Serinibacter salmoneus: one gene and its partners. The protein of the gene in region 3 interacts with the protein of the main gene of each other region in a pairwise test. Links are inferred from orthologs where the notes say so. Each region holds a gene or a part of one and is shown on either strand. Other genes may lie near its edges. The genes, in order: dnaE, ctaD and ATL40_RS03585.

What was found.
Region 1: the proteins of ATL40_RS03585 (region 3) and dnaE interact in binary tests that used the Escherichia coli proteins (3 or more experiments, as listed by UniProt). The link is inferred for Serinibacter salmoneus from one-to-one orthologs.
Region 2: the proteins of ATL40_RS03585 (region 3) and ctaD interact in binary tests that used the Escherichia coli proteins (3 or more experiments, as listed by UniProt). The link is inferred for Serinibacter salmoneus from one-to-one orthologs.

Annotation. Positions count from the first base shown.
Region 1 is NZ_PDJD01000001.1:1,075,078-1,083,490, reverse strand. Bases 2,735-6,828 are described here. They hold dnaE (DNA polymerase III subunit alpha), read right to left. Parts: upstream 6,496-6,828; coding sequence 2,935-6,495; downstream 2,735-2,934. Other genes in these bases: ATL40_RS04675 (cryptochrome/photolyase family protein), read left to right, coding at 6,557-6,828; ATL40_RS04685 (GNAT family N-acetyltransferase), read right to left, coding at 2,735-2,849. Also shown: ATL40_RS04695 (chloride channel protein), read left to right, coding at 1-952; ATL40_RS04690 (ClC family H(+)/Cl(-) exchange transporter), read left to right, coding at 962-2,302; more of ATL40_RS04685, read right to left, coding at 2,262-2,734; more of ATL40_RS04675, read left to right, coding at 6,829-7,990; ATL40_RS04670 (RluA family pseudouridine synthase), read right to left, coding at 8,009-8,413. UniProt on the Escherichia coli protein: DNA polymerase III is a complex, multichain enzyme responsible for most of the replicative synthesis in bacteria. This DNA polymerase also exhibits 3' to 5' exonuclease activity. The alpha chain is the DNA polymerase catalytic subunit.
Region 2 is NZ_PDJD01000001.1:1,191,524-1,198,841, reverse strand. Bases 2,007-5,005 are described here. They hold ctaD (aa3-type cytochrome oxidase subunit I), read right to left. Parts: upstream 4,399-5,005; coding sequence 2,614-4,398; downstream 2,007-2,613. Other genes in these bases: ctaC (aa3-type cytochrome oxidase subunit II), read right to left, coding at 4,398-5,005; ATL40_RS05220 (cytochrome c oxidase subunit 4), read right to left, coding at 2,165-2,617; ATL40_RS05225 (superoxide dismutase), read left to right, coding at 2,007-2,080. In the rest of the region: qcrB (cytochrome bc1 complex cytochrome b subunit), read left to right, coding at 1-1,347; more of ATL40_RS05225, read left to right, coding at 1,457-2,006; more of ctaC, read right to left, coding at 5,006-5,255; ATL40_RS15630 (FKBP-type peptidyl-prolyl cis-trans isomerase), read right to left, coding at 5,390-6,346; ATL40_RS05200 (HesB/IscA family protein), read right to left, coding at 6,446-6,820; ATL40_RS05195 (glycerate kinase), read right to left, coding at 6,924-7,318. UniProt on the Escherichia coli protein: Cytochrome bo(3) ubiquinol oxidase is the terminal enzyme in the aerobic respiratory chain of E.coli that predominates when cells are grown at high aeration.
Region 3 is NZ_PDJD01000001.1:828,678-835,904, reverse strand. What follows is about bases 2,784-5,691. They hold ATL40_RS03585 (aminotransferase class I/II-fold pyridoxal phosphate-dependent enzyme), read left to right. Parts: upstream 2,784-3,585; coding sequence 3,586-4,797; downstream 4,798-5,691. Other genes in these bases: ATL40_RS03575 (WhiB family transcriptional regulator), read left to right, coding at 5,459-5,691; ATL40_RS03580 (hypothetical protein), read right to left, coding at 4,830-5,261; ATL40_RS03590 (hypothetical protein), read left to right, coding at 3,101-3,538; ATL40_RS03595 (response regulator), read left to right, coding at 2,784-2,953. In the rest of the region: ATL40_RS03605 (FG-GAP-like repeat-containing protein), read left to right, coding at 1-576; ATL40_RS03600 (sensor histidine kinase), read left to right, coding at 765-2,237; more of ATL40_RS03595, read left to right, coding at 2,234-2,783; more of ATL40_RS03575, read left to right, coding at 5,692-5,707; ATL40_RS03570 (hypothetical protein), read right to left, coding at 5,796-6,191; ATL40_RS03565 (sensor histidine kinase), read right to left, coding at 6,442-7,227. UniProt on the Escherichia coli protein: Shows aminotransferase activity with methionine and histidine as substrates, and to a lesser extent also with phenylalanine.

The DNA of each region.
Region 1 (8,413 bases), 250 kb from region 3 along the record:
CTCGGGACTGGTGGTCGGGCAGGCCGGCCCCACCGTGCATCTCGGCTCCGGGATCGGCTCCGAGGTCGGGCGCTGGTTCCGACTCTCGGACTACCACCGCAAGCTGCTGTACACCACGGTCGGGGGCGCGGGCCTGGCCGTCGCGTTCAACACCCCCTTGGGCGGCGCGATGTTCACGCTGGAGGAGGTCACCAAGTCCCTCCGGCTGCGCTTCATCCTCATCGTGCTGGTCACCACGTCGGTGGCGGTGGGCGTCTCCCACCTGTTCATCCCCGACCGGCCCGAGTTCCAGGTGCCCGAGCCGCCCTCGCCCAACGCGCAGTCGCTGCTGATCTACCTCGCCTTCGGCCTGGTGACCGGCCTGCTCGGAGTGGGGTACAACCGCCTCGTCATGGGTGCGCTGCGCCGGGCCGATGCCAGCCGTCTCAGCCCGAGCCTGCGCGCCACCCTCATCGGCGCCGTCGTGGGCCTGCTGCTGTGGGTCGACCCCCTCATGGTGGGCGGCGGCACCGAGGTCACCCAGGTGGTGTTGGCCACCGGGAACCTGACGCTGTGGTCGCTGCTCGCGCTCATCGCGGTGCGCATCCTCGTGGGTCCCCTCTCCTACGCCGCCGGGACGGCGGGCGGGCTGTTCGCACCGGCGCTCGCGATCGGCGCCCTGTGGGGCGCGCTCGTGCAGTCCCTCGCCGGGCCCCTGCTGGGCGCCGTCGGCGCCACCCCGGTGATCCTCGCCATCGTCGGGATGACGGCGTTCTTCGCCGCGACCATCCGCGCCCCGCTGACCGGGATCGTGCTGGTGATGGAGATGACCGGCACCACCTCCCTGGCCGTGGGGATGTTCGCGGCGAGCGCCGCGGCCGTGCTGGCCGCCTCCCTGGCCGGCGCTCCCCCGATATACGAGAGCCTGCGGGAGCGGATGCTCCAGAACGCGAGCGCCGGGCGCGCTGAGTAGGCTCGGCGGGTGACCTCCCCCGCCCCTCACGACGGCCCCGCGCACCCCGAGCACGCCCCCCGGGGGCTGTTGACCCTGGCCCTGGCGACCCTCATCGCGGCGGCCGCCATCGGGTTCATCGGGGGCGCGTTCCGGTGGTGCCTGCAGCAGGCGATCACGCTGCGCGCTGACCTGGTGGAGTGGGCGCACGGGGTGCCGGTCGGCTGGCTGGTGCCGGTCGCCGTCGCCGCCCTGGGCGGTCTGATCGGGCGCCTGATCGTCAAGGGTTCCCCCCGCAGCTCCGGTTCCGGCATCCAGGACGTGGAGGCCGTGTGGCGAGGCGAGAAGGAACTGCCGGGGCCGAGCATCGTGCCGGGGAAGTTCGTGGGTGGCCTCGCCTCGATCGGCACCGGGATGGTGCTGGGGCGCGAGGGACCCACGGTGCACATGGGCTCCACCCTCGGTTCGGAGGCCGGCCGGCTACTGCGGGTCAGCACCGCGGACCGCAAACTGCTCTACACCACGCTGGGGGGCGCGGGCCTGGCGGTGGCGTTCAACGCCCCCATCGGGGGGGCGATGTTCGCCCTGGAGGAGGTCACCAAGTCCTTCCGGCTGCGGATCGTGCTGCTCACGCTGATGGCCACCGCCGTGGCCGTGGCCTGCTCACGCGTGGTGCTCGGGGACTCCCCCGACTTCGCGGTGCCGGCGATCCCCACCCCGGGCATCGAGACGCTGTGGGTGTTCGCCCTCTTCGGGGTGCTGACCGGGCTGGTCGGGGTGCTCTACAACCGCGTGGTGATGCGGATGCTCTACACCGCGGACGGGATGCGCCGGCTCTCCCCCGTGGCGCGCGCGACCCTCATCGGCGCGATCGTGGGCGCCCTGCTGTACGTGGACCCGAACCTCGTGGGCGGCGGGGACTCCCTCACCCAGGACCTCATCACCGGCATGTCGCTGAGCGTGTGGGGGCTGCTGGGGTTCTTCGCGGTGCGGTTCCTCATGGGGCCGCTCTCCTACGCCGCCGGCACCCCCGGCGGGTTGTTCGCGCCGCTGCTGGCGCTCGGGGCGCTGTGGGGTGCGCTGGTACACAGCGTGGCCGGTCCGCTGCTGGGCGAGGTGGCCGACTCCCGGCTGCCGCTGGCGCTGGTGGGGATGACGGCGCTGTTCGCCGCCACGGTGCGCGCCCCGGTGACCGGGATCGTGCTCATCGTGGAGATGACGGCGATCACCTCCCTCACGGTGCCGATGCTGGCGGCCTGCGCCTGCGCGGTGCTGACCGCCACGCTGCTGCGCTCCGCGCCGATCTACGATTCCCTGCGCGAGCGGATGCTCAACGCCCGCGCTGCCAGTCCCGGCGCAGCAGGGCCATGAGCACCGAGTCCTCCCGCTCGCCGTCGAAGATCACATCGTCCACCAGCACGCCCTCCTGGATGAACCCGACCCGCTCGTAGGCGCGGCGGGCGCGCGGGTTGGAGGCCAGCACGTCCAGGGAGATCCGGTTCATCGAGGTCGTCGCGAATGCGTGGTCCACGATCAGGCGCACCGCCTCGGTCCCCAGGCCCCGCCCGCGCCCGGCCGGTCCGATGAGGATGCGCAGGTTGCACGCCTCCTCGGCGGCGCGCACGTCGTTGAGCACCACCTCGCCCACGCAGGCGCCCGCCTCGCGGTCGATGATCGCCAGATCCAGCCGATCGGCCTGGTCGGCGCGGGTCTCATACCACTCCCGCACCCGGTCACCGAGCTCCGGGCGGGCCTCCTCGAGCTCGCGCGAGGTGGTGACCGACCCGGTCAGGCGCAACACCTCGGGGTCGGCGAGGATCGGCCCCATGGCCTCGATGTCGGCCGCCTCGAAAGGCCGCAGCACCACCCGCTGACCGATGAGCATCGGCTTCGCCGCGAACACGTCATCGGGCAGCATCAGACCGTCTCCGCTCGGATGCCGGAGTGCCGGGGGCACGACGGGCAGAGCGGCCCCCATCGCCCCAGGCGCACGGAAGCCAGCATCACACCAGGGCGCTCGGCCCGAGCAGCGCCTTGAGGTCCCCGAACAGCGGGGAGGAGCGCTCCACCCGCAGCTGGTCCTCCAGCCGCACCACGGTGGCGCGCCCGGGCCGGGTGACCCGCATGTGCACCTCGCTGGACCCGGGGTGGGCCTCCAGCACCTCCCGCAGCCGGCTGAGCACCGGGGCGGTGCAGCGCACTTCGGGGAGCTTCAGCACCAGGGGGGCGCCCTCGGCGGTGCTGGTGACATCGGGCAGGGTGAGGTCCATCGCCATGAGGGACATCTCCTCATCCCGGCGGCGCAGCCGCCCCTTGACCACCACGACCGCGTCCTCGGCCAGCACCGTGGAGTAGGCCATGTACGTCTCGCCGAAGAACATCACCTCGATGGCGCCCTCGAGGTCCTCGATGGTGGCGATCGCCCAGGCCTTCCCGGCCTTGGAGATCTTCATCTGCACCCCGGTGACCAGTCCGGCGATGGTGACGGTGGCGCCGTCGGGCCGGTGCTCGTCCTGCAGCAGGCTCGCGATCCCGACGTCGGCGGCGGCGTTCAGCACGTGCTCCACGCCGGCCAGGGGGTGGTCGGAGACGTACAGGCCGAGCATCTGCCGCTCGAAGGTGAGTTTCTGCTTCTTGTCCCATTCGGGCAGGTCCGGGACGGTCACCTGGAAGGAGGTGCCGCCCGCCTCCTCGGCCCCCAGGTCGGCGAACAGGTCGAACTGCCCCACGGCCTCCTTGCGCTTGACGTCGATCACGGAGTCCACCGCCTGCTCGTGCACCAGCAGCAGTGAGCGCCGGGTGTGGCCCAGGGAGTCGAAGGCGCCCGCCTTGATGAGGGACTCGATGGTGCGCTTGTTGCAGACCGTGGAGGGGACCTTGTCCAGGAAGTCGGTGAAGGAGGTGAACTCCCCCTTCGCCTCCCGGGCCGCGACGATCGCGTCCACCACGTTCTGCCCCACGTTGCGCACGGCGGCCATCCCGAACCGGATGTCCTCACCCACGGCCGTGAAGGTCCCCACGGAGGCGTTCACGTCCGGCGGGAGCACCGTGATGCCCAGGTGGCGGCATTCGTTGAGGTAGATCGCCGACTTGTCCTTGTCCCCGCGCGTGGAGGTCAGCAGCGCGGCCATGTACTCGGTCGGGTAGTTCGCCTTGAGGTAGGCCGTCCAGTAGGAGACCAGACCGTAGGCCGCGGAGTGCGCCTTGTTGAAGGCGTAGCCGGAGAAGGGCACGAGCACGTTCCACAGCGTCTGGATCGCGATGTCGGAGTAGCCGTTCTTCAGCATGCCCTCGCGGAAGCCCTCGAACTGCTCGTCGAGGATCTCCTTCTTCTTCTTGCCCATCGCGCGGCGCAGCAGGTCGGCCTGTCCGAGCGTGTACCCGGCGACCTTCTGCGCGATCGCCATCACCTGCTCCTGATAGATGATCAGGCCGTAGCTGGTACCGAGGATGTCCTCCAGCGGCTCCGCGAGCTCGGGGTGGATCGGCTGGATCTCCTGCAGCCCGTTCTTGCGCAGCGCGTATTTGGTGTGGGAGTCCGCGCCCATCGGGCCCGGCCGGTACAGCGCGATGACGGCGGAGATGTCCTCGAAGTTGTCCGGCTTCATCAGCTTCAGCAGCTGCCGCAACCCGCCGCCGTCCAGCTGGAACACCCCGAGGGTCTCGGCGCGCTGCAGCAACTCGTAGGCGGGACGGTCGTCCATCGGAACGTCCTCGATGAGCACCGGCTCCTTGCCGTTCATCGTGATGTTCTGCAGCGCGTCGTCGAGGATGGTGAGGTTGCGCAGCCCCAGGAAGTCCATCTTCACCAGGCCGAGGTCCTCCCCGGCGGGGAAGTCGACCTGGGTGATGATCGCGCCGTCGGACTCGCGCCGCATGATCGGGATGATGTCCAGCAGCGGCTCGGAGGAGATGATGATCCCGGCCGCGTGCACCCCCCACTGCCGCTTCAGGCCCTCGATGCCGCGGGCGGTGTCGGTGATCCGCTTGGCGTCCGGATCGGACTCGTACAGGGTGCGGAACTCCCCCGCCTCCGCGTACCGCGGGTCCTCCGGGTCGAAGATCCCCGACAGGGAGATGTCCTTACCCATCACGGCCGGCGGCATCGCCTTGGTGAGCCGCTCCCCCATCGCGAACGGGTAGTCCAGTACCCGCCCGGCGTCCTTGAGCGCCTGCTTGGCCTTGATCGTGCCGTAGGTGACGATCGAGGCCACGTTCTCCTCGCCGTAGCGGCGGGTCACGTAGTCGATGACCTCCCCGCGCCGGCGCTCGTCGAAGTCGATGTCGAAGTCCGGCAGGCTCATCCGCTCGGGGTTGAGGAACCGCTCGAAGATCAGGCCGTTCTTCAGCGGGTCCAGTTCGGTGATGCTCATCGCGTAGGCGGCGATCGAACCGGCACCGGAGCCGCGGCCCGGGCCCACCCGGATGCCGTTGTCCTTGGCCCAGTTGATGAAGTCCGCCACCACGAGGTAGTACCCGGCATACCCCTTGGAGGTGATGACCTCCACCTCGTACTTCGCCTGGTCCCGGGCGTCCTGCGGCACGTTGCCGTTGAACCGCTTCTCCAGCCCGGCCTCCACCTCCTTGACGAACAGGGAGATCTCGTCCTCACCCTCGGGCACGGGGAAGTGCGGCATGTACTTGCCGACCTGTTCGGTGAACTCCACATTGCAGCGTTCGGCGATCTCCAGGGTCGCCGAGAGCGCCTCGGGCAGTTCCTTGAAGAGCTCACGCATCTGCATCGCCGAGCGCACGAAGTAGCCCTCGCCGCTCAGCGCGAACCGGCTGCCGCCCTGCTCGTAGGTGGGTTCGGTGAGTTTGGAGCCGGACTGCACCGCCAGCAACACCTCGTGGGCGGACTCGTCCTCCTCGCGGGTGTAGTGCAGGTCGTTGGTGGCCACCAGCGGCGCCCCGATCTCCTTCGACAGCCGCAGCAGGTCCTTCGCCACGCGACGCTCGAGCTCGAGGTTGTGCTCCATCAGCTCGATGTAGAAGTTCTCCTTGCCGAAGATGTCCTGGAACTCTCCGGCGGCGCGCACGGCCTCGGCGTACTGCCCCAGCCGGATGCGGGTCTGGATCTCCCCCGAGGGGCAGCCGGAGAACGCGATCAGACCGTCGGAGTACCGGTTCAGCAGCTCCCGGTCGATGCGGGGCTTGAAGTAGTGCCCCTCCAGACTCGCCAGCGAACCCATCCGGAACAGGTTGTGCATGCCGGGTGTGGTCTCCGACAGCAGCGTCAGGTGCGTGAAGGCGCCACCACCGGAGACGTCGTCGGCCTTCTGGTGCGGCTCGCCCCAGCGCACCCGGGTCTTGTCGCCGCGGGCCGTGCCGGGGGTGAGGTAGGCCTCCAGGCCGATGATCGGCTTCACGCCGGCCTTGCGGGCCTTGCTCCAGAACTCGTACGCCCCCAGCAGGTACCCGTGGTCGGTGATGGCCATGGCCTTCTGACCCAGCCGAGCGGCCTCGGCCACCAGCTCCGGGACCTTCGCGGCGCCGTCCAGCATCGAGTAGTCCGAGTGGACGTGCAGGTGGACGAAGTCTGAACCGGGTGCCGCATCTGCCATACCCCGGAGTGTAGTTCGCCGCACGGGCCCGTCCCGGGCTCGACCTCCGTAGCCTGGGGGGATGCCGACCTCCCTGCTGTGGCTGCGCCGCGACCTGCGCATCGCCGACAATCCGGCCCTGCTGGCCGCCGCCGGGCAGCTCGGTGGCACGGGCGGGCCCGCGACGGCGCAGCCCGACTCCGCCCCCGACGTGCTGCCGGTCTACGTGCTGGATCCGCGCCTGTGGTCGCCATCCGGGGACCGCCGCCGCGCGCACCTGGTGGCCTCGCTGCGGCTCCTGGGTGAGCGCCTGGGCGGGATGCTGCTGCTGGCCGGGGACCCGGTCGTGCTCCTCCCGCAGCTCGCGCGCGAGGTGGCGGCCGATCAGGTGCACGCCGCGGCCGACGTCGGGCCCTACGGGCGGGACCGGGACGAGCGACTCGCGGCTGCCCTGGCCGCGGACGGACGCGTGCTGATGCGCACGGGATCGCCGTATGCCGTCGCCCCCGGCCGGGTGCGCAAGGGCGACGGCGAGCCCTACCGGGTCTTCACCCCGTTCCGGCGCGCGTGGCTGGACCACGGGTGGCGCGCGCCCGCACCCGAGCCGCAGGGCCTGCGCGTGATGGTGCCGCGAGCCTCGGGTGCGCTGCGGGCCGCGCAGCGGGAGGCCGAGGCGATGCTCGAGGCCGCGGCCGCCACGGGCGAGGTCTCCGGCGCCGGTGAGCTCGCCGCGCTGGAGCGCTGGGCGCAGTTCCTGGACGGGCCGATCGCGCGGTACGAGGAAGACCGCAACCGTCCCGACCGCGACGGCACCTCCCAGCTCTCGGTCGCCCTGAAGTGGGGTGAGGTGCATCCGCGCACCCTGTTGGCGGACCTGGCCCCGCTAGCGCAGCAGGCCGAGACGACCGAGGGCGCCGCCTCGCTGCGCAGCGAGCTGGGGTGGCGGGAGTTCCTCGCCGACGTGCTGTGGCATCAGCCGGACTCGGCCCGCACCTCGATGAAGCCGGCCGTCCCGGAGTCCTCCTGGGTCACCGGCCGCGCCGAGCAGGAGGCGCTGGAGGCGTGGCAGGCCGGGCGCACCGGGTACCCGATCGTGGACGCCGGGATGCGCCAACTCGCCCGGACGGGGTGGATGCACGGCCGGGTGCGCATGATCGTCGCCTCGTTCCTGGTCAAGGACCTGCACGTGCGCTGGCAGCGCGGCGCGCGGTACTTCATGACGCAGTTGCACGACGCCGACCTCGCCTCCAACCAGCACAACTGGCAGTGGGTGGCGGGCAGCGGCACCGATGCCGCGCCGTTCTTCCGGGTGTTCAACCCGGTGCGGCAGGGTGAGCGGTTCGACCCGGACGGGGCGTACGTGCGCCGGTGGGTGCCCGAACTCGCCGAGGTGCAGGGCAAGGCCGCGCACCAGCCGTGGCCTCAGGGCGGTCCGCGGGGCTACCCGGCGCCGATCGTGGATCACGACGTGGAGCGGAAGGTGGCGCTCGCGGCGCACCAGGAGCGGCCGCGGTGAGCCCACGCCGGCGATGGCTCAGGCGCCGCGCAGGGTCTCCAGCGCCGCGGCGAGGTCGTCGGGGTAGGAGGAGGTGACCTCGACCCACTCCCCCGAACCCGGGTGGGTGAAGCCGAGCCGCATGGCGTGCAGCCACTGCCTGCTCAGGCCCACCTCGCGGGCGAGGACCGGGTCCGCGCCGTAGGTGAGGTCACCCACGCACGGGTGGCGCAGCGCGGAGGTGTGCACCCGGATCTGATGGGTGCGGCCGGTCTCCAGGTGCACCTCGAGCAGGCTCGCGGCACGCATCGCCTCGATCACCTCGTAGTGGGTGACCGAGGGCTTGCCCGAGGAGAGGACAGCGAACTTCCAGTCGTGCTTGGGGTGGCGCCCGATGGGGGCATCGATCGTGCCGGTGGAGGGATCCGGGTGCCCCTGCACCAG
Region 2 (7,318 bases), 360 kb from region 3 along the record:
CGGCAGATCCACCACTGGGCGGCCCTGCTGTTCATGGCCTCGATCGTGACGCACATGATGCGGGTGTTCTTCACCGGGGCGTTCCGTAAGCCGCGCGAGCTGAACTGGCTCGTGGGTTTCACCCTGATGATCATGGGCCTGCTCGCCGGCTTCACCGGGTACTCGCTGCCGGATGACGTGCTCTCCGGCAACGGACTGCGCATTGCCGACGGCGTGGCCAAGTCGATCCCGGTGCTCGGGTCCTACATCTCCTTCGGCCTGTTCGGCGGGGAGTTCCCCGGCACGGTGATCATCCCGCGCCTGTTCACGGCCCACATTCTCCTGGTGCCCGGGATCATCCTGGCGCTCGTGGCGGTCCACCTCATGCTGGTCGTGGTGCACAAGCACACCCAGTACCCCGGGCCGGGGCGCACCAACCGCAACGTGGTCGGTTACCCGCTGTTCCCGGTCTACATGGCCAAGGCCGGTGGGTTCTTCTTCATCGTGTTCGGTGCGCTCGCCCTGATGGGTGCGTTCCTGTCGATCAACCCGGTGTGGAACTACGGCCCCTACGACCCCTCCCCCGTGTCCGCCGGTGCCCAGCCGGACTGGTACATGCTGTTCCTCGAGGGTTCGCTACGCCTCATGCCGGGCCAGACCGAGTACGTGATCGGCGGGTACACCCTCTCGCTGAACGTACTGATCCCGGCCGTGATCGTGCCCGGCATCCTGTTCACGGCGCTCGCCGTGTACCCGTTCCTGGAAGCGTGGGCCACCGGTGACAAGCGGGAGCACCACCTCCTGGACCGCCCCCGCAACGTTCCGGTACGCACCGGTGTCGGCGTGGCGATCCTGACCGAGTTCATCATCCTCGCGCTGGCCGGCTCCAACGACCTCATCGCCACCCACTTCGACCTGTCGATCAACTCGATCACGTGGGTCTTCCGGGTGCTCTTCTTCGTGGGTCCCTGGCTCGCGTTCGTCGTCACCAAGCGGCTGTGCCTCGCGCTGCAGCGCCGTGACCGCGAGCTCGTGCTGCACGGCCACGAGACCGGCCGTGTGGTGCGATTCGCCTCGGGTGAGTACATCGAGGTGCACCAGCCGCTCACCGACGCCGAGCGCTGGATCCTCGTGCAGCAGGATGATCGTGCCCCGATCGAGGCAGGTCCCGAGACCAACGCCCGTGGCGTGCGGCGCCCCGGCTACAAGAAGGACAAGCGCCGCGCCGCGGTGTCCCGGTTCTTCTTCGCCGACCGCATCGCGCCGGTCACCCCGGCCGAGTTGGCGGCCGCACACGACCATCACGGCAACGACGAGATCGACGGCGCACCTGCTCGCGAGGAGATCGCGAGCGGCAGCCAGCACTGACGCCGTCTCACGCAACACCCGGCCCCCCTCGCGGAATGCGAGGGGGGCCGGTTACGTTGGAACAGTAGGAACCGGGCACCGCCCGGAGCACCCACAAGGAGAGGAACGCATGACGTACACACTTCCCGAGCTCGGTTACGACTACGCGGCGCTGGAGCCCCACATCTCGGGCAAGATCATGCAGCTGCACCACGACAAGCACCACCAGGCGTACGTCACGGGCGCGAACACCGCGTTGGAGAAGCTCGCCGAGGCACGCTCCGCCGGGGATCTCGCCGCGGTGAACCTGCACTCCAAGAACCTCGCCTTCAACCTGGGTGGGCACGTCAACCACACCGTCTTCTGGGAGAACATGTCCCCCGAGGGCGGGGAACCCGCCGGCGAGCTGCTCGCCATGCTCCAGGACAGCTTCGGGGGCGTGGAGGCGTTCAAGAAACACTTCGCGGCCGTGGCCGCGGGGGTCCAGGGATCCGGCTGGGCGGTCCTGGCCTGGGACACCGTGGGCGCCAACCCGGTGATCGTGCAGCTCTACGACCAGCAGGCCAACCTCGCACTCGGCCTGGTGCCCCTGCTCATGCTGGACGTGTGGGAGCACGCCTACTACCTGGACTACCTCAACGTGCGCGCGGACTACATCGCGGCATGGTGGAACATCGTGAACTGGCACGACGTCGCCGCTCGTCTCGAGCGCGCCACCTCCCCCGGTGCCAGCGGGCTCATCGTCCCCGCCTGAGAGCCGCCACGGCGGCCCACCGCCGGATGAACGGGAACGGGCGCCCCTCCTGCTGGAGGGGCGCCCGTTCGTGTCCGCGAGGAGTCAGTGCGCGTGCTGCCCGCGGGAGAACTCGAAGATGAGGCCCACGAGGCCGATCACACCGACCACGAACCCGACGACGCAGACCCACCAGCCCACGGCCACACCGAAGAAGGTGATGGCCGCGCCGGCGGCGAGCACCAACGGCCACCAGGAATGCGGGGAGAACTCGCCGTACTCGCCGGCGGCCTCCGCGATCGTGCCGTGCGGGTTGTCCTCGGGGCGCATCGCGATGCGACGACCGGTGAGCCAGAGGAAGAAGCCCACCATGCCCGACAGCGCGCCCACGAGCGGGATGGCGAACAGGCCCACGGGCTCGTTGAAGTCGGTCAGCACACCGTAGACGACGGCAACCACCAGGAAGAACGGGACCAGCAGCAGGAACATGCGGGTCTCGGTGCCGAGCGGCTTGCGCTCGCGCGCCTGGTCGGGGCGTGCGGGGGTGTGATTGCTCATGCGTGGTCCTTCCCACCCGTGGAGCGCTGGTCGGCGAGCGAACCCTGCTGGTCACCGGTCCCGAAGACCTTCTCGTACGGCCCCCGTGGGGAGACCTGGTCGAGCGCGGCGACCTCGGGGTGATGCAGGTCGAAGGCCGGGGACTCCGAGCGGATGCGCGGGATCGAGGTGAAGTTGTGACGCGGGGGCGGGCAGGATGTCGCCCACTCCAACGAGCGACCGTAGCCCCACGGGTCGTCCACGGTGACCTGCGGCGCGGTGCGCCATGTCTTGATGACGTTCCACAGGAACGGCAGCGTGGCCGCGGCCAGGATGAACGCACCCACCGTGGAGATCTGGTTCCAGGTGGTGATGCCGTCCTCCGGGAGGTAGTCCACATAGCGACGCGGGAAGACCTTCGCGCCCATCCAGTGCTGGATGAGGAAGGTGGTGTGGAAGCCGATGAACGTCAGCCAGAAGTGGATCTTGCCGAGACGCTCGTTCAGCATCTTGCCGGTGAACTTGGGCCACCAGAAGTAGAAGCCTGCGAACATGGCGAACACCACGGTCCCGAAGATCACGTAGTGGAAGTGCGCCACCACGAAGTAGGTGTCGTGCAACTGGAAGTCCAACGTCGGCGAGGCCAGGATGATGCCGGTCAGGCCGCCGAACAGGAAGGTCGCGAGGAACCCGATCGACCACAGCATCGGGGTCTCGAAGGTGATCTTGCCCCGCCACATCGTGCCGATCCAGTTGAAGAACTTCACCCCCGTGGGCACCGCGATGAGCATCGTCATCAGCGCGAAGAAGCTCAGCATCACCGCGCCGGTGGTGTACATGTGGTGCGCCCACACGGTCACCGAGAGCGCCGCGATCGACAGGGTGGCCAGCACCAGGGTCTTGTACCCGAAGATCGGCTTGCGGGAGAAGACCGGGAAGATCTCCGAGACGATGCCGAAGAACGGCAACGCGATGATGTACACCTCGGGGTGCCCGAAGAACCAGAACAGGTGCTGCCACAGGATCGCGCCGCCGGACTCGGGTGCGAAGACGACGGCGTCCAGGCGGCGGTCCGCCAGCAGACCGAAGTAGGCCGCGGTCAGCACCGGGAAGGCCATGAGCGCCAGCACCGAGGTGATCAGCACGTTCCAACTGAAGATCGGCATCCGGAACATCGTCATACCCGGTGCCCGCATGCAGATGATCGTGGTGATGAAGTTGACCGAACCGAAGATCGTGGAGAAGCCGGTCAACCCGAAGCCCACGAGCCACAGGTCGGCACCCAGGCCCGGGGAGAAGGTCTCCGAGGCCAGCGGCACGTAGGAGGTCCAGCCGAATCCGGCCGCCCCCTCCGGGGTGAGGAACCCGCCGACGGCGAGCAGGCCACCGAAGAGGTACAGGAAGTACGCGAACATGTTCAGCCGCGGGAATGCGACATCCGGTGCGCCGATCTGCAGCGGCAGCAGCACGTTGGCGAACCCGGCGAAGAGCGGGGTCGCGAACAGCAGCAGCATGATGCCGCCGTGCATCGTGAAGAACTGGTTGTACTGCTCAGCACTGGTGAACAGCTGCCGTCCCGGCTCGAAGAGCTCCGCCCGGATCGCCAGCGCGAGCAGGCCCCCGAAGCAGAAGAACACGAAGCTGGTGACCAGGTACATGTACCCGATGGTCTTGTGGTCCGTGGAGGTGATCCACGTGACGAACGCATTGCCTCGGCGCTGGTGCGGGCCGCTGAGCCCCGGCACCCGCTCCGGCGCGCTGCGCGGCGGTGAGTCGTTGTACTGGACCTCATCGATGGCCATCAGTGGCTACCTTCCTGCTCGACCGCGCCCTGCAGCACGTCGTACTCGGGACCGAGGATTCCGGTGTTGCCCTGCGCCGCGAGTTCGTCCATGTAGGCCTCGTACTCCTCGGGGGTGACGACCTCGACGTTGAAGAGCATCGAGGCGTGGTACTCGCCGCACAGTTCCGCGCACTTGCCCTCGAAGACCCCGAGCTCCTGCGGCACGATCTGGAAGGAGTTCTCCCGACCGGTGATCATGTCCATCTTCATGAGGAAGGCCGGCACCCAGAAGGCGTGGTTGACATCGCGGGTGCGCAACTGCAGCTCCACGAGCTCACCCTGCGGGAGGTAGAGCGTCGGGAGCGTCTCGGGCACACCCTCCTCGCCCGTGAGTTCGGCCTGGACTCCGGAGAAGTGGACGTCGGAGTCCATGTAGTTGAAGTCCCATGACCAGCGCTTGCCGACCACCTCGATGGTCACGTCGGGTTCGGCGGAGGTGTCCACGATCTCGCCCATCGTGCGGGATGTCGTGGCGAACAGCACACCGACCATCACGATCGGCACGAACGTGTACATCAACTCCAGCGGCACGTGGTAGCGCAACTGGGGCGGGAGCTGGTTGTCGTTCTTGCGCTTGCGGTACACGATCAGGCACCAGATCAGCAGTCCCCAGACCAACACCCCGACCAGCAGCGCCGCGATCCAGGAGTTGTTCCACAACTCGATGATCATGTCGGTGTTGTTGGTGGCACCCGGAGCCTGCTCGGGGAGGAACCCCCGCTCGACGGCAGGGGTGCACCCGGCAAGACCGAGGCCGGCCACGGCAAGGCCGGGCACCAGCACTTTTCTCAGGGGGCGGCGGGGCGTAGTCGACACGTCGTCACCATACCCAACCCGCCCCTGGATGCGAGAAAGACCCGCGGCATTCCGCGGGTCTTCCCCAGGTGTGCGGCGCACGTGTACGCCGCGAGGCGACGCACGCTCACGCGCGCGTCAGAAACGTCGCAACCTCAGGCGCCCGGCATCGCGTCGACCAGGTCGATCACCACGGCAAGCGGCTGGGTGTCCTCCCCCTCGGCGGGAATGGTCAGGAGCACCCGTGAGCCGATGGCGATCCCCTCCAGTTCGTCGAAGGCGCTGCCCTGGCCCAGGGGGATGGCCGAGGTGATCCCGGGGCCCTCCGGCGGCCAGGTGGTCTCGGACTCGGCGTTGTCCCAGGTGGCCAGTGTGTACTGCGCGAACAGCTGATCCGTGGCGCCGAGCGGTTCGCCTGTGCCCTCCGCGAGCACCGTCACCGTCATCTCCTCCGGCTCCGCTGCGCCGTCGGCGACCACCACCTCGGTGACCGGCGAACCCAGGTCCCCGGTGATGGTGACGGGGACCTCGGCGTCGGTCGGGGTGGCATCGGCCTGCCCCGATGCGTCGGCGGCCACGGCGGCCTCCACGTCCACGACGAAGGCGAGCGTGTCGCCGCCGGCGATGAGATCGCCACTGCCCTCGTCCCCGTATCCGAGGTCGCTCGGGATGGTCAGCAGCACACGGGATCCGACGGGCACGCCCACCAGCCCGGTGCTCCAGCCCTCGATGACCCCGTTCAGGGAGAACGCCGACGACGCGCCACGGTCGTAGGAGTTGTCGAAGACGTCCTCGGACCCGAACACCTGCCCCAGGTAGTGCGCGACCACCACGTCTCCCGCGGCCACGGCCGCCCCGTCGCCCTCGCTGACGATCTCGACCTGCAGCTCCTCGGAGGGTTCCTCCGTCTCCCAGGTCAGGGTCGGCTTCTCACCGAAGGCGCCCGACGCGGAGAATCCGGCATCGTTGCCGATGGCGATGTCGCCACCGGTCGCCGACTCCTCGGAGGCGGAGGCGGAGGAGGAGGCCTCGGCCTCCTCACCGTCGGTGGAGCATCCGGTGACCAGCAGGGCAAGGGCCGCCAGCGAGGCGGCCGCGACGGAGTGACGCACGTAATCTCCAGGGTTGGGCCGCGCGGTGCGGCGGGTTCGATCCCCGCCGTGCGCGGGGGTCGTGCGGTGGCTGCGGATCAGCAGCCGTGGGTCAGCGGCTCAGTGGAAGGAGTCGCCGCAGGCGCAGGAACCCGAGGCGTTCGGGTTGTCGATGGTGAAGCCCTGCTTCTCGATCGTGTCGGCGAAGTCGATCGAGGCGCCCGCGAGGTAGGGCACGCTCATCCGGTCCACCACGACCTCCACACCATCGAAGTCGCGCAGGGCGTCGCCGTCCAGCAGCCGCTCGTCGAAGTAGAGCTGGTAGATCAGGCCGGAGCAGCCACCCGGCTGCACCGCGATCCGCAGGCGCAGGTCGTCACGCCCCTCCTGCTCGAGCAGGGAACGAACCTTCTGCGCGGCGACGTCGGTCAGGTCGACCTCGTGCGTCGGGATGTCGGTGTCCGCGGCGGCCGGGGTGGCGGCAGTCTCAGTCATGATGTCTCCTCTGCGGATGTCAGGTCCATCCAGACTACGCCGGATTCGCCGAGGCCCAGTCTGGGGCACGTGCCTTGGAGTTCCCTGGGTGTGCCCACACCCGCTACCAGCGCCACGCGGCTGCAGCGCGCCGGGCCGACTCGGCGAACTGCGCCGGGCTGCCGCCCACCTGTGCGGCTCCGGCGACCCCGAGGGTGGCACGCGCCCGCGGGTCGAACTCCCCGGAGGTGGTCAGTGCCACCGTCGCCAGCCCCCAGTGCGCGGCGGCGCGGGCGAACGCACCCACCACACCGGTGTCCGCCTCCACGGCGTCCAGGCGGTGCGCGGCCAGGACCACCAGGTCCGCGCTCCGGGCGCGGTGGGCCAAGGAGAGCTCCGAGCCCACGAACTCGGCGCCGGGCAGGATCCGCCCGCCGAGCGCTTCCACCGCCACGCCGAGCCCCCCTGCGCACCCCGCACCCGGTGTTCCGCCCCGCCGGGCACCCGATCCATCAGGTG
Region 3 (7,227 bases):
GGCGCCGCCGTGCACGACGCCCGTGTGGCCCACGCCAACAGCGACTACGCCCTGATGTTCGCGACGAGTCGGGTGATCGGGTCGGGCTACTGGACCATGCCCGGGACGCAGGCGACGGTCTATCGCAGCACGCTGCAGCGCGAGGCGGACCAGTACGTGTACGCCACGATCCTCCCGGCCGTCTCGGTGACATGGAGCTGCGTCGTCGCGGGCTGGTTTGCTCCCCCCGCGTGCACGAACGACACCAATCCGTATCCGGATGCGGTGATCACGCCGGGCAACGTGAAGGTCTACCTCGCGTGGAACGAGCAGGAGTTGGTCGCAGGCCGTGCCTCGACCTGGGGCTGGGGCGTGCCGCGCGCGGTGACGGACAAACTGTTCACCGCGACGACGAGCGGGTGCGAGACGACCTGGGCGCCGGATTGCGGCTTCGGGTACGACAAGCGCGCGTTCTACCTGGGCGAGACGCCGATCGCCATGGAGTGTCACGGCCTGCGCAACCAGCGCGGCTGGCCGGACTGGCGGGTGGACCACCTCGCGGATCGCTGCCTGACCGACCACTACTGGAGCGAGTAGCGGCGCTACCTTCTCGTGGCGCCTGCAGAACCACCTCGGGGTGCATGCAGAACCACCTCGCGGTGCCTGCAGAACCACCTCGCGGTGGCTGCAGAACCGCCTCGCGGTCAGTCCGTGGTCGGAGGCCGGCGGTGCGGACGCGACCTGGGGTGGAGGCCGCGGCGGGCCCGCGCCTCTACCCTCGCAGCATGACCGCCCCACCCGCAGACCCCGCGGGCACGCCCGCTCCGGGGTCCGTGCCCCCCGGAATCCCCATGGCGCCGCCGGTGCCCGAGGCGGAGTCGGCCACGACGCCGGGGGTGCAGTGGGACTCGTGGGTCTCGCGCCACTCGACCATGCTGGACCTGTGGACGGGTGTGGCCGCGTTCGTGGTGCTCGGTCTCCCGACGATCCTCCCGCCCTCGCCGCAGACCGTCGCGCAGAGCCTGGGCTTCCTGCTCGCCGGCGTGGGGCTGCCGGCGGCGATCTCGGTGCGCCACCGGTGGCCGATCGCGAGCGCGGTGGCCGTGAACGCGATCGCCCTGGCGCACGTGGTGCTCGGTGTGCCGTTGACCCCGGCGGATCTGCTCATCTACCTCTCGGTCTACTCCACCACCGTCCACGCGCCGCTGTGGGCGCGCCGCGTCAGCCTCGCCGCGGCCCTGCTGGGGTCCCTGATCCTCGCCGCCCCCGAGATCGGGCTGTTCGCCCGCGAGTCCTGGGACCCCGTCAGTGGCGTGTTCGTGGCCGTCGGCACGGCGACGCCGGCGCTGTTCGCGTGGGCGCTCGGGCTGCTGCGGCGCAGCACCCGGCAGCGGTGGGAGTCGCTCGCCGAGCGGGCCCGTCGACTGGAACGCGAACGCGATCAGCAGGCGCAGATCGCAGCCGCCGCCGAACGTGCCCGGATCGCCCGGGAGATGCACGACGTCGTGGCGCACTCCCTGTCCATCGTGATCGCGCAGGCCGACGGCGGGCGCTACGCGGCGCGCACCAGCCCGCAGGCGGCCGAGGCCGCGCTGGGGACGATCGCCGAGACCGGCCGGGAGGCCCTGGCGGACATGCGCCGCATCCTGGGGGTGCTGCGCACCTCCAGCGAGGCCTCCCCGGGCGCGGACGGACCCGCACCGGCGCAGCCGCCGCTGGCACCGCAGCCGACCGGCGAGGAGATCACCGCCCTCGTGGAGTCGGTGCGGGCGACCGGGCGCCGAGTCGACCTCGTCATCACCGGCCAGGAGCGGCGCCTGCCCGACGCGCTGGGCCTGGCCGCCTACCGGGTCTGCCAGGAGTCGCTGACCAACGTCCTCAAGCACGCCGGCCCGGGCGCCCGGGCGCGACTGGACCTCGCCTGGTACCCGAGCGCCCTGGTGGTGCGGGTGGACGACGACGGGGTCGGGGTCGCCGCACCGACGCCGGGCACACCCGGCACGACGGGGGCGCCGACCACCACCGGCGGCGATGCGGACACCGACACGGATCCCATCGGCTCACCGGGACACGGCCTCGTGGGCATGCGGGAGCGGGTCGCGCTCTTCGGCGGCGAGGTGTGGACCGGCGCCCGGCCCGGCGGGGGCTTCCGGGTCCAGGCGAGTTTCCCGCTGCACGGCGCACCGCTGATAAACCGAGCCACACCCGCCACACCCGTGATGACCGAACCAGGAACGACCCCCAGGAGCACCCCGTGACCGAGACCCCCGGCGCCCCGATCCGTGTGGCCCTCGTGGACGATCAGCAGCTCGTCCGGGCCGGCTTCGCGCTGGTGATCGGCTCGCAACCGGACATGGAGGTGGTGCTGGAGGCGGGTGACGGCGCGCAGGCGGCCCGCCTCATCCCCTCCTATCAGGTGGACGTGGTGCTGATGGACGTGCGCATGCCCCAGATGGACGGGATCGCCGCCACCCGCGCGCTCATCGATGCCGCCGGTCCCGGCGCGCCGCGCATCGTCATGCTCACCACCTTCGACCTGGACGAGTACGTGCTGGCCGCGATCCGCGCCGGCGCGAGCGGCTTCCTGCTCAAGGACACCCCGCCGGAGGACATGCTGGCCGCGATCCGCACCGTGCACGCGGGCGACGGCGTGATCGCCCCCTCCGCCACGCGCCGCCTCATCGAGCACGTGGCGACCACGACCCCGGCCACCGAGTTGACCGAGCCGAGCGGGCCGACCGGGTCGACGGGGGTGCCGGACGCCGTCGCCTCCCTGACGGCACGGGAGCTGGAGGTGCTGCAACTCATCGCACGCGGCCGCTCGAACGGCGAGATCGCCGCGGAGTTGTTCGTGGCGGAGGCCACCGTGAAGACGCATGTGGGCCGCCTGCTGGCCAAGCTCGAGGTGCGCGACCGGGTGCAGCTCGTGGTCCTCGCCTACGAGACCGGCCTGGTCGCCCCGGGCGCTCCGTAGGCGAAGGGTCACCGAACCACGCCGCGAGACCACGGCACCAGATCACGGCGGGAGATCACGGCACCAGATCGCGGGACCTCGCGGCGAGAGATCACCCGGGCGGGTGACCTAGGATTCTGCCCGTCCCCGCGCCCGAAGGAGTTCACTGTGTCGGCCTCTCGCCTGCTGTCCGCCGCCCTCGCCGTCCCCGCCCTGGTCGCCCTCGCGGCCTGCACCAGCGAGCCCAGCGAGGTCGCCACCCCCGAGGCGAAGGAGACCACCGCCGTGGTGATCCCCGAGGCGAGCGAGGCCGACCTCGTGCGGGTGGAGATCACCGGCGGCGCCACCACGGGCGGCGAGCCCGGCCTCCTGGAGGCCGGGGAGCGCCTGTCGATCGAGGCCGCGTGCCTCACCCCCGACGGCGCCGGGTACGGCGCCGTGACCCTGTTCGTGAACGAACAGGAGTCCACCGCCAAGGAGCTCCCCTGCACCGGGCACACCGTCACGATCACCATGGCCGAGTCCGGCGAGACCCGCCAGGTGCAGGTGGCCCTCGCCGTGCCGGAGGGCACCGAGACCGCCTACGCGGTGGGCGTCCTCGACTGACGGACAGCCCCGCCGGGCCGGGCGCGACCTGGTTACGCTGACCCGCGATGACCAGATGGACACACGTGGCCCGCGCCGCCGGCCTCGCCGAGCCCGGCGGCGCCCCCCGGCCCACGATCTTCGCCGAGATGACGGCCCTCGCCCAGCGCGAGGGCGCGGTCAACCTCGGCCAGGGCTTTCCCGACGTCGACGGTCCGGAGTGGATCCGTGAGGCGGCCGTGCAGGCGATCCGCGACGGCGTGAACCAGTACGCCCCGGGCGCGGGCCTGCCGCCGCTGCGCGAGGCGATCGCCGCGCACCAGCGCGAGCACTACGGCATCGCGGTGGACCCCGACACCCAGGTGCTGGCCACCACGGGCGCCACCGAGGCGATCGCCGCGAGCATCCTCGCGCTCGCCGGCCCGGGTGAAGAGGTCCTCACGATCGAGCCGTACTACGACTCCTACGCCGCGAGCATCGCGATGGCGGGCGCCACGCACACCACGGTGCCGCTGATCCCCACCGCGGAGGGCTTCCGGCTCGACACCGAGGCGCTGCGCGGGGCCGTGACCGACCGCACCCGCCTGATCCTGGTGAACACGCCCCACAACCCCACCGGCACCGTCCTGCGGCGCCCTGAGCTGGAGGCCATCGCCGAGCAGGCCAGGCGGGTGGATGCGGTGGTCATCACCGATGAGGTCTACGAACACCTCACCTACGACGGCGCGGCGCACCTGCCGATGGCGGCGCTGCCCGGGATGGGCGAACGGACCCTGACGATCTCCTCCTCGGGCAAGACCTTCTCCCTCACCGGGTGGAAGGTGGGCTGGGTCACCGGACCCGCGCACCTGATCACCGCGGTGAGCACCGTCAAGCAGTTCCTCACCTACACCTCCGGGGCGCCGTTCCAGATCGCGATCGCGCGGGCGCTGACCGAGGGACGGGCCGACGTCAGCGCGCTGCGCGAGGGGCTGCAGCGCCGTCGGGACCTGCTCGTGGCGGGCCTGCGGGAGGTGGGGTTCGGCGCCGTGGTGCCCGAGGGAACCTACTTCGTGTGCGCGGACGCCTCACCGTTCCTGACCCCGCAACTGCCCGACGGCGCCGCCCTGGCCCGCGCGTTGCCCCGCCTGGCGGGGGTGGCCGGGGTGCCGATCTCGGCGTTCTGCGTGCCCGGCTCGGACACCGCCGATGCGCTCGGCTCGTGGCTGCGGTTCACGTTCGTCAAGCGGGAGGACGTGTTGGCCGAGGGAATCGAGCGGCTGGGCCGGCTCACCGGCTGAGGCCACCGGCGTTGGTGCGCCCCACGGCCTGCTCAGTCGATCCCGAGCGCCTCACGGGTCGGTCGGGCGCTCGCCGCGAAAACCCCGGCCGCCCCGGCGAGCACGATCAGCGTGGCCACGAGCGGATTGACGCCGAACTGCGAGCCACCCACCAGGACCACCAGGATGGACCAGGCCACGCACGCCCCCCGGGCCCATCGCCGCAGGCGCCACAACGACAGGGCGAGGGCGCCCAGGATGAGGGCGAGCACGAGGAGGAAGACGGCCACGACCACTGAGCCGCCCACCTGCCCGTCGCCGCCGGCGGCCAGGAGTGCGGAGACCCCGAGGACCACCAGGGTGAGCGCCTCCAGGCCCAGCAACGCGACCACCACCCAGACGGTCACGGGGCGCCGGGCACCCCCCGGGAGCGGGTACTGTGAGCGGTGATCGGCGCGATCGCCGTGTTGCGGGGAGCCTGGCACGATCCCACCTTATGTCTCCCCGCGCAATGTGACGCACGACTCAGCGTGACCTGCCGGAAACCTCCCCGTCACCTCTTGTGCAACTTTGCAGTCCGTGTGACGCTTGTTCCAGCCCCGATACCACATGGGTGCTCCCCTCCGCTCACGCGTCCATCAGCACGCCCTGGGGGCACCCCTGTCCCGCAAGGAGATTCACGATGGACTGGCGTCACGAAGCAGCGTGCCTCACGGAGGACCCCGAGCTGTTCTTCCCGATCGGCAACACCGGCCCCGCCCTCGCCCAGATCGACGAGGCCAAGGCCGTGTGCCAGCGCTGCACCGTGAGCGACCAGTGCCTGAAGTGGGCGCTGGAGACCGGTCAGGACTCCGGTGTGTGGGGCGGCCTGTCCGAGGACGAGCGCCGCGCCCTCAAGCGCCGCACCGCCCGGGCCCGCCGCGCCGGCTGAGCGCCGCGCCCAGCGACACCCAGGAACCGCCGAGACGGGCGGGTCGGAGAGAATCCGACCCGCCCGTCTCGCGTTCGTTGCCCCGCCCTCACTCCTCGAGTGAGGAGGCCGGACGCAGCGAGGAGTCGACCTCGTCGCTGTCCCCGAGGTCGGCGAAGTAGTCCTCCAGCGGCACGCCCCAGGTGGTGTGCTGCGCCGGTGCGTCCGGCCAGGCGATCACCACGTCGCGCGGCTGGAGGAAGTACTGCGTGAGTTCCCGCGTGGATCCGTCGACCAGGTGGTAGCGCAGCCCGGTGACCCGCGCGGCCTGGAGGTCCTCGCCACGCGAGGCCAGGGTCCCGGCCGGGACGTCCGTGAAGGCTTCCACGAGCTCCTCGACCATGGCGGGATCCGTGATGGTCGTGCGATTCACCTCGCCGGGCACGGAGGCCGGCTCGTAGAAGTAGAGCTCCACGCGCAGCACCTCGCCCGGCTCGAGTGCCACCGAGTGCGTGCCGGGTGGCGTGCACCCGGCCAGGACGAGGGCGAGCGAGGCTGCCGTCGCCGCGCCCCACCTGGCCCTGCTACCGCGTCGAGCAGGCGCAGACGATACGTCCACGATTCCCCCTTGCGAATGGCTGCGTCACCCGCCTCATTGCGCGTGATCGCAGTTCCGAGCGCCCCTATGAGGCCGAACCTAGACCGCACACCGAGAGCGGTCAACGCATGCCCTCAGCTGAATCCGGGGCACCGCGTCAGAAACTGTCCGGCTCCCCGTCGCTGGGCTGGGCGAAGCCGAGGCGGGCCTGGATGGTGACGGCCGTGCCGCCCTCCTCCCGGCGCTCCCACTCCAGCGTGCCGTGCAGCTCCCCGGCCACCATCGTGCGCACGATCTGCATCCCCAGTCCGGTCCCGGAGGGCTTCGCGGTCAGGTCGATGCCGCGGCCGTCGTCGATCACCTCGACCGTCAGCGTGCGCCCGGCGCGGCCCGCGCGCACCGTGACCGTGCCGCCGGTACCCGCCAGCCCGTGCTCCACCGCGTTGGAGACCAGTTCGGTCAGCACCACCGCCAGCGCCGTCGCCTCCGTGGCCGCGACCTTGCCGAAGGATCCCTCCCGCGCCAGCCTCACGGGCGCCTCGGCCGCGGCCACATCCACCGCGAGCCGCAGGGTGCGCCCGAATACCGCATCGAAGTCGACCACCTCGTCGATGGTCTGCGACAGGGCCTCGTGCACGGTGGCGATCGTCGCCACCCGCCGCATCGCCTCATCCAGCGCGTTGCGTGCGTCGGTGGACTGCACCCGCCGGGACTGCAGGCGCAGCAGCGCGGCCACGGTCTGCAGGTTGTTCTTCACCCGGTGATGGATCTCCCGGATGGTGGCGTCCTTGGTGATTAGCTCCTGCTCGCGGCGGCGCAGCTCGGAGACATCGCGGCACAGCAGCACCGCGCCGAGCCGCTCCTTGCCCGCGGTCACCGGGATCGCCCGCAACGACAGGCACACGCCGTGCGCCTCCACATCCGTGCGCCACGCCGCGCGCCC